Regions from separate parts of the Streptomyces sp. NPDC003077 genome, predicted to be linked through region 3. Evidence: riboswitches for the same ligand, from Rfam matches in the RefSeq annotation. Region 3 holds a riboswitch; each other region holds the start of a gene.
What was found. Region 3 has a riboswitch for cobalamin ahead of ABZX96_RS16275 (hypothetical protein). Riboswitches for the same ligand answer to the same signal wherever they lie in the genome.
Positions count from the first base shown of each region.

Region 1: another riboswitch for cobalamin. It lies ahead of ABZX96_RS22800 (ribonucleoside-diphosphate reductase subunit alpha); the one in region 3 lies ahead of ABZX96_RS16275 (hypothetical protein).
Region 2: another riboswitch for cobalamin. It lies ahead of ABZX96_RS32945 (HoxN/HupN/NixA family nickel/cobalt transporter); the one in region 3 lies ahead of ABZX96_RS16275 (hypothetical protein).

Region 1 is NZ_JBEXNM010000036.1:1,642-5,464, reverse strand. Features, by position in the region: gene ABZX96_RS22805 (hypothetical protein) at 1-1,380, opposite strand, end outside; cobalamin riboswitch at 1,600-1,730, shown strand; gene ABZX96_RS22800 (ribonucleoside-diphosphate reductase subunit alpha) at 1,888-3,823, shown strand, end outside.
Region 2 is NZ_JBEXNM010000078.1:10,583-14,405, forward strand. Features, by position in the region: gene ABZX96_RS32935 (alpha/beta hydrolase) at 1-379, shown strand, start outside; gene ABZX96_RS32940 (hypothetical protein) at 474-884, opposite strand; cobalamin riboswitch at 1,039-1,297, shown strand; gene ABZX96_RS32945 (HoxN/HupN/NixA family nickel/cobalt transporter) at 1,352-2,473, shown strand; gene ABZX96_RS32950 (LysE family transporter) at 2,678-3,397, opposite strand; gene ABZX96_RS32955 (MFS transporter) at 3,574-3,823, opposite strand, start outside.
Region 3 is NZ_JBEXNM010000020.1:61,287-65,109, reverse strand. Features, by position in the region: gene ABZX96_RS16290 (CbtA family protein) at 1-116, opposite strand, end outside; gene ABZX96_RS16285 (CbtB-domain containing protein) at 136-357, opposite strand; cobalamin riboswitch at 463-545, opposite strand; gene ABZX96_RS16280 (histidine phosphatase family protein) at 645-1,199, shown strand; cobalamin riboswitch at 1,355-1,508, shown strand; gene ABZX96_RS16275 (hypothetical protein) at 1,661-2,944, shown strand; gene ABZX96_RS16270 (CbiQ family ECF transporter T component) at 2,941-3,823, shown strand, end outside.

The sequences.
Region 1 (3,823 bases), on a different contig from region 3:
GTCGTTGACCCAGGAAGTGGACTGGCCGCCGTCGTGGGCGAGGTTGATCCGCTGGACGGCGCCGGTCTTCAGGTCGCGGACGAAGCCGTCGTCGCGGCCGTTGGTGTCGCCGGGGACGAGGTTGGTGGCGACGGAGTTGAAGAACAGGTAGCGGTTGTTCGCGCTCAGGCGGCCGTCGGCGGCCCAGCCGTTGCCCTGCGCGCCGTCGTGGGCGCGGGAGGCCAGGCGGACGGTGCCGGTCTTCAGGTCGCGGACGAAGATGTCGTAGGTGTTGTTGGTGTCGCCGGGGACCACGTCGTCGGCGGGGGTGTCGAAGATCGCGTAGCGGCCGTCCGGGCTCAGGTGGGTCTCCGGCGTGACGCCGACGACCTCGCCGGTGGAGCCGCGGCTGGCCACGCTGGTGCGCCCGGTGTCCAGGTCGTGCACGTACATCGGGTACAGCGGCGGCGGCCGGAAACCGGCCCGGCCGTCCGTCAGGTTGCTCGCCTCCGAGGTGAAACCGACCGTGCGGCCGTCGGCGCTGAGGGTCGGGAAGCGGGAGATGGCGTCGGCCTGGGTGCCGTCGCCGGCCACGCTCGCCCGGCGCAGCTTCCGGGTGCGCAGGTCCCAGGCGAAGATGTCGTCGGCACCGTTGGTGTCCCCGGGCACCAGGTCGGACCGGCCGGAGCCGAAGGCCAGTGTCCGGCCGTTGGCGCTGAGGACGAAGCTCTGCACGCCGTAGCCGTACGGCGAGGTGCCGGTGCCCGCTGTGGGGCTCTCGGTGCGGCCGGTGCGGCGGTCGTGGACGAAGACGTCCGCCTCGTCGTTGGTGTCGCCCGGGACGAGGTTCGCGGCGTCCGAGCGGAAGGCGACGTACCGTCCGTCGCCGCTGATCATCGGAGCGCTGGAGCGCCCGGTTCCCTCGATGCCGTCGGTCGTGACGCTGACCCGGTCGACCGCGCCGGTGACCAGGTCCTTGACGAACACGTCCTCCGCGCCGTTGGTGTCCCCGGGGACCAGGTTGTCCGCCTGCGAACTGAAGGCGACGTACCGGCCGTTCGCGCTGATGCTGGGCGAGGCCGAGAAGCCGTTCCCCTGCGTGCCGTCCGCCGCGACGCTGACCCGCTCGGTCGCCGGCCGCCCCGAGCGCGCCACAGCCGGGCCGTCGGAGCGCGCCACCACCCCACCGTCCGAATGCCCCGCAACCGCGCCGCCCGAGCGCGCCACAGCCAGGCCGTCGGAGCGCGCCACCGCCCCACCGTCCGAACGCGCCACCACCCCACCGTCCGAGTGCCCCCCAACCCCACCGCCCGAGCGCGCCGCCGCCGTCCCCGCGGGTAACAGGCCCGCCGTCACGCACGCCCCCGCGACGAGCGCCACGGCCGTGATGGTTCTGCGCATGCTTCCCCCTCACCGTCCTCCCCCGGCCCCGCTGGCCGACGGAGCACACTGGAGCCTCCGTGTTCCCGACAGCCCCGTCAACACCGCGTGCCTCGAATGGTCACCGCGTACGTCTTCCGCACCGGATCTCCCTCCGGCATCTGCGGGCATCCCTGACCATCCACGGGCATCCCGCCACGACTCGGCACTACATGTGGGGGTGCCGTCATCTCTCGGCACAAGATGTATGCTCGTGCTCGCTGCCGATGCAGGGGAATCCGGTGTGAATCCGGAACTGTCCCGCAACGTGTGTATGTGTGCGTATTTACGCACCGCAAGTCCGAAGACCTGCCGGCAGTACGTCCCCACCGCAAGGGTGTGGACGTCCCACGTCCGGGCTTCGAGGGTTGAGCCGGTGGACGCCGTGCGGAGCCGTGCCCGCATCCCGCTTCCCGGGGTGAGGTGTGCCCGTACGCGCCCATCGCGCCCGTCCCTCCAGGCCCCCGCCGAGTGAGGGAGAGCACCCCCGTGACCATCGCGCCGACGGAGCCCGCGTCAGCCGAGCGGGCCGCCCAGGTCCCCCGGAACCAGGACGCGCCGGGCGCCGCCCTGCTGCGCACCCTGACCGACCTCACCGCCGACCTCCCCGCCGCCGACCCCGGCAAGGTGGCCGCCGCCGCGCTGCGCGGCCGGCACCCCGGGTCGGACGAGGCCGAGCTGCGGTCGCTGGCCATCGAGGCGGCGGCCGGGCTGATCGGCGACGAGCCCCAGTATTCGCGGCTCGCCGCGCGGCTGCTGAGCATCGCCGTCGCCGAGGAGGCCGCGGCCGAGGGCGCCGTGCGGTTCTCCGCGTCGGTGGCGGCCGGGCACCGGGAGGGCCTGATCGCGGACACCACCGCCGCGTTCGTCCGCACCCACGCGGACGAGCTGGACGCGCTGGTCGAGGCGGCGCTCGCGGACGGCGCCGACGACCGGTTCGGCTACTTCGGGCTGCGCACCCTGCACTCGCGCTACCTGCTGCGGCACCCCACCACCCGCCGGGTCATCGAGACCCCGCAGCACTTCCTGCTGCGGGTGGCCTGCGGCCTGGCCGAGGACGACTCGGCGCGCGCGCTGGCAGACGTGGCCGAGCTGTACCGGCTGACCAGCACGCTTTCCTACCTGCCGTCCTCCCCCACGCTGTTCAACTCCGGCACCCGGCACCCGCAGATGTCCTCCTGCTACCTGCTGGACTCCCCGCTGGACGAGCTGGACTCGATCTACGAGCGCTACCACCAGGTCGCCCGGCTCTCCAAGCACGCCGGCGGCATCGGCCTGTCCTACTCCCGGGTGCGCGCCCGCGGTTCGCTGATCCGCGGCACCAACGGGCACTCCAACGGCATCGTGCCGTTCCTGCGCACCCTGGACGCCTCGGTGGCCGCCGTGAACCAGGGCGGCCGGCGCAAGGGCGCCGCCTGCGTCTACCTGGAGACCTGGCACGCCGACCTCGAAGAGTTCCTGGAGCTGCGGGACAACACCGGCGAGGAGGCCCGCCGCACCCACAACCTGAACATCGCGCACTGGATCCCGGACGAGTTCATGCGCCGGGTGGACGCCGACCAGGAGTGGTCGCTGTTCTCCCCGGTGGACGTGCCGGAGCTGGTGGACCTGTGGGGCGAGGACTTCGACGCCGCGTACCGGGCGGCCGAGGCGGCGGGCAAGGCCGTCAAGCGCGTCCCGGCCCGGGTGCTGTACGCACGGATGATGCGCACCCTCGCGCAGACCGGCAACGGCTGGATGACCTTCAAGGACGCCGCCAACCGCACCGCCAACCAGACCGCCGAGCCCGGCCGCGTCGTGCACTCCTCGAACCTGTGCACGGAGATCCTGGAGGTCACCGACGACGGCGAGACCGCGGTGTGCAACCTCGGTTCGGTCAACCTCGCCGCCCACCTGGGCGAGGACGGCACCATGAACTGGGAGCGGCTGGACGCCACCGTCCGCACCGCCGTGACCTTCCTGGACCGCGTCGTGGACATCAACTACTACCCGACCGAGCAGGCCGGCGCCTCCAACTCCCGCTGGCGCCCGGTGGGTCTGGGTCTGATGGGCCTCCAGGACGTCTTCTTCCGGCTGCGGCTCCCGTTCGACTCGCCCGAGGCCCGGGAGCTGTCCACCCGCATCTCCGAGCGGATCATGCTCGCCGCGTACGAGGCGTCCGCCGACCTCGCCGAGCGGCACGGCCCGCACCCGGCGTGGTCCGCGACCCGTACGGCGCGCGGCGTGCTGCACCCGGACCACTACCCGAACGCCGAGCCGCACTGGGCGGACCGCTGGGCCGCGCTGCGCGCCCGCATCGCCAAGACCGGCATGCGCAACTCGCTGCTGCTGGCCATCGCGCCGACCGCCACCATCGCGTCCATCGCGGGCGTGTACGAGTGCATCGAGCCGCAGGTCTCCAACCTGTTCAAGCGCGAGACGCTGT
Region 2 (3,823 bases), on a different contig from region 3:
GGCCCGGTTCGTGGAGCACTTCCTGCGCATGTGGGTGGACGGTCCGCACCGTCAGCCGTCGATGGTGGACCCGGAACTGCGGGAACGGATGCGCGCCTCCGCCGAAGCCAACGTCATGGCGCACGCGGACGGGATGGGGGCCGGGCTGCCGATCGAGGTCGGCGCCGCCGCCCGGCTGTCGGAGATCCGGGTGCCGACCCTGGTCCTGGACGGCGACCTGGACAGCACCGACATCTCCGCCAACGCGCACGCCATCGCCGTCTCCGTCCCCGGCGCCCACCGCGTCCGCGTCCCCGGCGCCGGCCACATGGTCAACCTGGAGAACACCGCCTGCTTCGACGAGGCGCTGCACGGGTTCCTTTCATCGGTGCCGCACTGACAGGTCTGCCGGTGCCGCTCTGGCGGACCGCAAGGACGTCATCCGGCACCCATCCGGCCCGCCCAACCGCTCACCCACTCACCCGCTCACCCGTTCACGCCGACGTCAGACCCGCCCGCAGTTGCCGGCAGGCGCCGGCGGCCTTGCGGGTGGCGTCGGCGCACACCCGGCAGTGGGGGAGGTGCCCGGCGTGCTGCGCGCACAGTTCGTGGCTCCGTTCGCAGGCCATCGCGCAGGCGTCCAGCAAGGACGCGAGCAACGCGGCGTCGCCGCCACCCGCCCGGTCCAGCACCCGGCAGGTGGCGGTGACGACGTCGGAGCAGTCCATGTCGCGGGAAACGGCCTCCCGCATCCGCTCCGGCTCTCCTTCGGAGAGCATCGCCGCCGCGCAGACCGTGACCGCCGCCTCGCATTCCCTGAGCGCGGTGACGGAGTCGTCAAGGGCGGCGGGACTCAGCCGGGCCTTGACGGCGAGATCGAGGAGAAGGGGGTTGTGGAGGTTCATGATCTCTCCCGAGGGCCGGGCCCGCTTCCGCCCCTGGCCCACTGCGGAAGCTACTCCGCGAGCCCGTCCCTGACGACACCGCGCACGGTTCCGGCCGAACGGATGCCGCCCGGCCCCGCCCTGGCACCACAACCTCCCCCTTGCCACCAGGGACGATCCTTGGTGAATCCTTGGTCCGCCCCATAACTTCGCGGGCTAAGGTAACCGGGCCGTGGTGATCGGGAAGACCGGTGACGGACCCCTCGGGGTCCCAGACCGGCGCGGCCCTCGCCACTGTGATCGGGTAGTTCCCGACCCTTTCCGCACGTGCCACCGGCGCGTACGGGGCCACTGACCGCAGCCGCGGCCGGGAAGGCCGGGCCGGGCGCGCGTACCCGTGAGCCAGGAGACCGGCCACGGCATCTCACGAAATCATCCACGAGGTGCTGGAGCGTGATCACCGGATGCCCGGGTCCACCCGTCCCCCCATGTCCCCTTCTTCTCCTTCTGGCGGCCTTCCGCAGACTCCGGCACCCCCCGGCTTCCGCTGGCGGCGGCAGGACACCGTACGCACCATCGGCCTCATGGCCGTGATCGCCGGGCTGCACGTCGTCGCCTTCGGCGTCCTGCTGCTCCTGGTGGTGCCGAACCACTACACCGTCGGCAAGCAGGTCTTCGGCGTGGGACTCGGCATCACCGCGTACACGCTCGGCATGCGGCACGCCTTCGACGCCGACCACATCGCCGCCATCGACAACACCACCCGCAAACTCATGGCGGACGGCAAGCGTCCGGTCTCCGTCGGATTCTGGTTCGCCCTCGGGCACTCCAGCGTCGTTGTCGCCATGGCCGCCCTGGTGGCGGGCGGCGCTCAGCTCGCCGGGACGCTCCTGGACGACGAGTCCCGCGCGCACCAGGTGCTCGGCACCATCGGCACGACCGTCTCCGGCACCTTCCTCTACCTGATCGCCGCCCTCAACCTGATCGCGCTCGCCGGCATCCGGCGGGTCTTCCGCGCGATGCGCGAGGGCCGCTACGACGAGACGGAACTGGAACAGCACCTCAACTCCCGCGGCTTCATGAACCGCTTCCTCGGCCGCTTCACCCGCTCCATCAACCGCCCCGGCCAGATGTTCCCGCTGGGCTTCCTCTTCGGCCTCGGCTTCGACACCGCGACCGAGGTGACGCTGATGGTCATGGCGGGCAGCGGCGCCGCGGCCGGGCTGCCCTGGTACGCGGTCCTGTGCCTGCCCCTGCTGTTCGCGGCCGGCATGAGCCTCTTCGACACCCTCGACGGCACCTTCATGAACTTCGCGTACCAATGGGCGTTCTCCAACCCGGTCCGCAAGGTCTACTACAACCTCACCATCACCGGCCTGTCGATCGCGGTGGCCTTCTTCATCGGCACCATCGAGCTGGTCACGGTGCTGCACGACAAGCTCGCCCTCACGGACGCGGTCACCGGCTGGATCTCCGGCCTGGACCTGGACAACGTCGGCTTCATCATCGTCGGCCTGTTCGTGGTGGTGTGGGCGGCGGCCCTCGCGTACTGGCGCCTGGCCGGCGTCGAACGGCGGTGGGCGGCCCGCACGGCGGCCCCGGAGAGCTGACGACCCCACGGAGCCGGGGATTACGAATTACGAGGGGCGGGGCACGGACAGGAGACGGCAACACCGGACGGGCGCCACGGAGGCCGGTCGGGCGACGGAGACCGGCCGAAAGCCATGAAGGACGGACGAAGGCCGGACGACGGGCGAACGGGCGCCGCACGGGCACCGCCCCGACCTTCCCCCGAGCCCGCCCCGCCCCCGTCCTCAACGCGCCGTCCACGCGAGCCGCACCGCCAACACCGCGATCACCGCATTGCCGACGAGTGCGGTGATCAGGCGCCCCCGCTCCCCCGTCAGCACCCGCCCCACCGCCGCCCCGCCCAGCGCCAGCACACCCTGCCAACTGGCCGACGCGACGGCCGCCGCCAGCACGAACGCCGCTCCCGCACCCGCGTCCCACGACGCGTTCCGCTGCCCCACCACCATGGCGGCGAAGTAGGCGACGGTCACCGGATTGAGCAGCGTCAGCCCGACGAACCCGGCGTAGGTACGGCCCCACCCACGATCCGGCCCGCCGCCCCTCTCCCTCGCCGGGCCACGTTCCCGTGCGTGTCCCCGTTCCCGTGCGTGTCCCCGTTCCCGTGCGTGTCCCCGTTCCCGTTCCTGTCCTCGTCCCCGTTCCTGTCCCCGTCCCCGTTCCCGTACGGCCGTGACGACGCCCACGGTCGCGACCGTCAGCAGTACCCCCGCCGCCGCCCATTGCAGCGGCCCGGCCACCGGCTCCACGTACTGCCCCAAGGCCACCCCGCCCACCACCGCGACCAGCGCGTACAGGCCGTCAGCCGTGGCGGTGCCGAGGCCCGCGGCCAGTCCCCGCAGCAACGACGTACGGGCCGCCAGTCCCACGATCAACACGGAGACGGCGCCCACCGGCATCGCGATCCCGTACCCGGCCAACAGGCCGGACAGCAAGGCATCCCCCATGCCCTCACGGTGCCAGCCCCCGCCACCTGCCGCCCGGCATTATTCACCGACGGAAAAGAGCCGGAAAAAGCCACAAAGGAACGAACGAACAAGGACGAACAAGGACACGCAAGGACACGCAAAGAGCACCAGCACGGAAAACGAGCAAGCAGCAAAAAGCGAAACAGACGGCCCCCTCACCCCCCAACCTCCCCCCGCGACCGCAACACCACCGCCACCAGCGCCGCGGTCAGCGCCAGCCCGCCCGCGGCGATCGCCGTGACCGCCGTGAAGCCCTGGTCGTAGGCGGCCCGAGCAGCGTCCATCACCGCCCGGCCCACCGATCCGCCGGTCCCGTCCGCCACCTCCTCGGCACTGGCGAACGACTGCTCCGCCGCTCCCCGTTCCCCCGGCGAGAGGCCCGGGACGGCGGGCAGGGCCGCCCGG
Region 3 (3,823 bases):
GCGGCGTTCACCTGGGGTTCGCCGATCCAGTACGCCGGCCCGAAGGCGAGCAGACCCGCCGCCAGGCCGGCGAGCATTCCGCGCACCAGCAAGGCGCGCACCAGGGCGGAGTTCATGGCGTCTCGGTCCTCGCCGTCAGTGGCAGGGGAAACCGAGCAGGTGCCGGCCGTCGTGCACCCACTCGTGCACGCCCCGGCCGGAGATGAGCGAGACGACGCCCTGCTCGGCGCCGACGAAGTAGAGCAGGACGAGCATCAGCAGGCCGAAGAAGACGGCCCAGGGCAGGACCGTGCGGATCGGCAGCGCGGCCACGGCGGGCCGGGTGACAGGGGCTGGGGTCACGGTGGAATGAGCCACGGCGGTACCTCCTCGGGAACACGCGTCCCGCGTCATGGAGCACGCCCCGCCTGTTTGTCGTCGGCGGTCGCATCAGGTGCTCGATTGATGACGACGGCAGCGTGGGTCTGACTCACCAGCGGCCCCAGGCGACGGGGTGCCGCGTGGCACACAGTGGCGCGACCGTGCCGGAATCGCACCGGACTTCCGAACGCACCGTCGTCCTGACGGCTCGAAGGTACCCGCATGCCAGGGCGAGCGGAACGCGTCGCGCCGCGCCGTCCGCGCCCGGGTCTACCCTCGCGCCCATGACGATCCGGCTGACCCTGCTCGCCCCGCCGCTCGGCACCCCCGCGCACACCGTGCGGATCGGCGACGACCGGCCGCTGGACGAGCGGGACCGGCGGGCGGTGCGCGCGATCGCCGACGGCCTCCCACCGGCCGACCGGCGCCTCAGCGGCCCCGCCGTCCGCTGCCGGCAGACCGCCGCGGTCCTCGGCCCGGACCCCGTGGCCGAACCGGCCTTGCGCGGCCCGGACCTGGGACGCTGGCACGGCCGCACCCTCGACGCCCTCGCCGCCGAGGACCCCGCCGCCCTCGCCGCGTGGACCACCGACCCCGACGCGGCGCCGCACGGCGGGGAGTCCGTGAGCGCGCTGTGCCGCCGCGTCGGGGCCTGGCTGGCAGGGCTGCCGGAGGACACCGGCCGCGTTCTGGCGGTGGCCGATCCCGCCGTGGCGCGGGCCGCCGTCGTCCATGTCCTGTCCGCGCCGGCGGGGGCGTTCTGGCGGATCGACGTGCTTCCGCTGAGCACGGTGCGGCTCACGGGGCGGGGCGGGCGGTGGAACGTGCGGATGGGGTGAGGGCGGGGCGGGGGCGGCCGTGCGTCAGGTCGTCTTCGGGCGGTCGGCGGTGTCCGGGCTCACAGCTACGGCAGTGGTGAAGTCCCGTGCCCCGGGCGTACGATGCGCTGTGCTCCGGCCGAGGCGGGAGTGAACGACGTGACGCGTGGGAACGGCCGCTTCCGTAAGACCGTGGCCCGCACCCGCACCACCCCACAACTGAATGCGTACGCGACTGGGGAAAGCCGGTGGGAATCCGGCGCTGACCTGCAACCGTGAGCCGCCTTCGGGCGGCGAGCCGGAACGCCCACCGCGCTACGTGCACTGCTTCTCACTGTCATGGTCTGCAGCGTGGAGCCCTGAGCCCCGTACCGGCTCGTCGGCCCCTGCCGCCTCCGTCTCCGGAACGCGCGTCAGGGGTTCGTCACGCGGTACGGGCCCACGGGCCCCGGTGCCGGCCCGGAAACGAAGGGCACCCTCGCATGGCTGGTGCGTTACGCGCCGTGGCCGCCGCGGCAATGGGACCGCTGCTGGCGCTGGCGGCGTCGGTGGGCTGGGGCCTGGTCGCCGCGGGGGACGCCGCCGCGGTGGACACCGGACGCGGCCGGGCCGGGTTCTGTCCCGACGGGCGCGGGGTGACCGTCGTCGTCGACTTCCGGGAACTGGGCGGGCGGACGATCGTGCGGTGCGCCGTCGGCCGTCAGGCCACCGGGCTCGCGGCGCTCAAGGCGGCCGGCATCCGGGTCGCCGGTACCAACCGGTGGGGCGAGGCGTTCGTCTGCCGCCTGGAAGGCAAGCCGGGCCCGCGGCAGGAACCCTGTGTGGACACCCCTCCGGCCAAGGCCTACTGGTCGTACTGGCACGCCCCCAACGGCGGCCGGTGGACCTACAGCCAGTACGGCGCGACCTACCGCACCCCGCCCCAAGGCAGCTTCGAGGGCTGGTCGTTCTCCTTCGGCCGGGACGAGGGCGAGGCCCCGGCGCCGCGCGTGGCGCCCAAGCGCCCGGTGGCCGCACCGGCTCCGGGCCCGGCTCCGGCCCCGCGGCCGACTTCCGGTGAGGATGCCGACTCCGGCCGAGGTGGAGTGGGTTCGGGCGGGGGAGCCGTCCCGCCCGTTCCGTCGGACGGGAGGACGACGCCGAGCGCCGGGAGCGGGGCTGCCCCCGGGCCGACGGGTGACGCGGGCGGTGCGGGCGACGCGCGTCCGGGCGACCGCGACAGGCGGCCCGGTTCCGCCCCGGAGGAAAAGCCGACCGACGGTAACGACGACGGCGCCCGGAAGACGAACGGGATGAACGGGACGAACGGGACGGGCGAGCGCGGGGACGGCCGAGGGAACGACCGCGGGAAGGAGCCCGCGACCACCGCGTCCCCCGAGGCGTCCGCCGCCGCGCCCCGCCCGGTCGTCACGCCCACCGAGGCGGCGGACTGGACCGGCGGCGAGGGGCCGGGACTGGCGTCCGCCGAGGGGCAGGGCGGCATACCGGTCGGCACGGCCGTCGGCGGCGCCGCGGCTGCCGCGCTCGCCCTCGCCGCGGCGGGCACCGCCCGGCGCCGTCGCCGGGTCGCCGGGACGGCCGGGCCCGCCACACCCCTGAAACGTGCCGTACCGCCCGCGCCCTCCGGTGACGGAGACCGGCCAGGCTCCACCGGCCGCTCCGGCACTCCCGCCCCATCCGGCCATGGGAGCCCCACCAACCCCACCGGCGCCCCCACCCCGTCCGACCCCGCCGACGGCCCCACCCCCACGGACCCCGCACCATGACCCGTCCCCTGCCGAAGCCGCTCCCGCGAGCCGTCCACCCCGGCGCCTGGTGGCTGTGGGCGCTGGGCATGGCGGTGGCGGCCGGGCGCACCGCCAACCCCGTCCTGCTGGTGCTGATCCTCGCCGTGGCCGGCTACGTGGTGGCCCAACGGCGCGGTGACGCGCCCTGGGCGCTGGCCTTCCGGATGTACCTGATGCTGGGCGGCTTCATCGTCGTCATGCGGATCGTGTTCCGGATCGTCTTCGGCGGTGGCCAGGGCGACACCGTGCTCTTCACGCTGCCGGAGATCCCGCTGCCCGCGTGGGCCGCCGGAATCCGGCTGTTCGGGCCGGTCGCGGCCGAGCAGGTGCTCGGCGGCCTGTACGACGGGCTGCGGCTGGCCACCATGGTCGTCTGCGTGGGCGCGGCGAACGCGCTGGCCAACCCCAAGCGGATGCTCAAGGCGCTGCCCGGCGCCCTGTACGAGATCGGCACCTCGGTCGTGGTCACCCTCACCGTGGCGCCGCAGCTCGTGGAGAGCGTCCAGCGGGTCCGCCGGGCCCGGCTGCTGCGCGGCGGCGCCGGGCGGCGGGGGAGAGGTGCCCTGCGGGGCGTCGTCGTCCCCGTCCTGGAGGACGCGATGAACCGCTCGCTGGCGCTGGCCGCCGCGATGGCCGCGCACGGTTACGGCCGGACGGGGCGGACCGCGCCGCGCACCCGGCTGCTGACCGGCACCCTCGTCATCGTCGGACTGCTCGGCGTCTGCGGCGGCCTGTACGGGGCCATGGGCGCGGACACCCCGCCGTACCTCGGCACGCCGCTGCTGGTCGCCGGGCTGGCCGTGGCGGCCTGCGGGTTCGTGCTCGGCGGGCGCCGGGTGCGGCGCAGCACCTACCGGC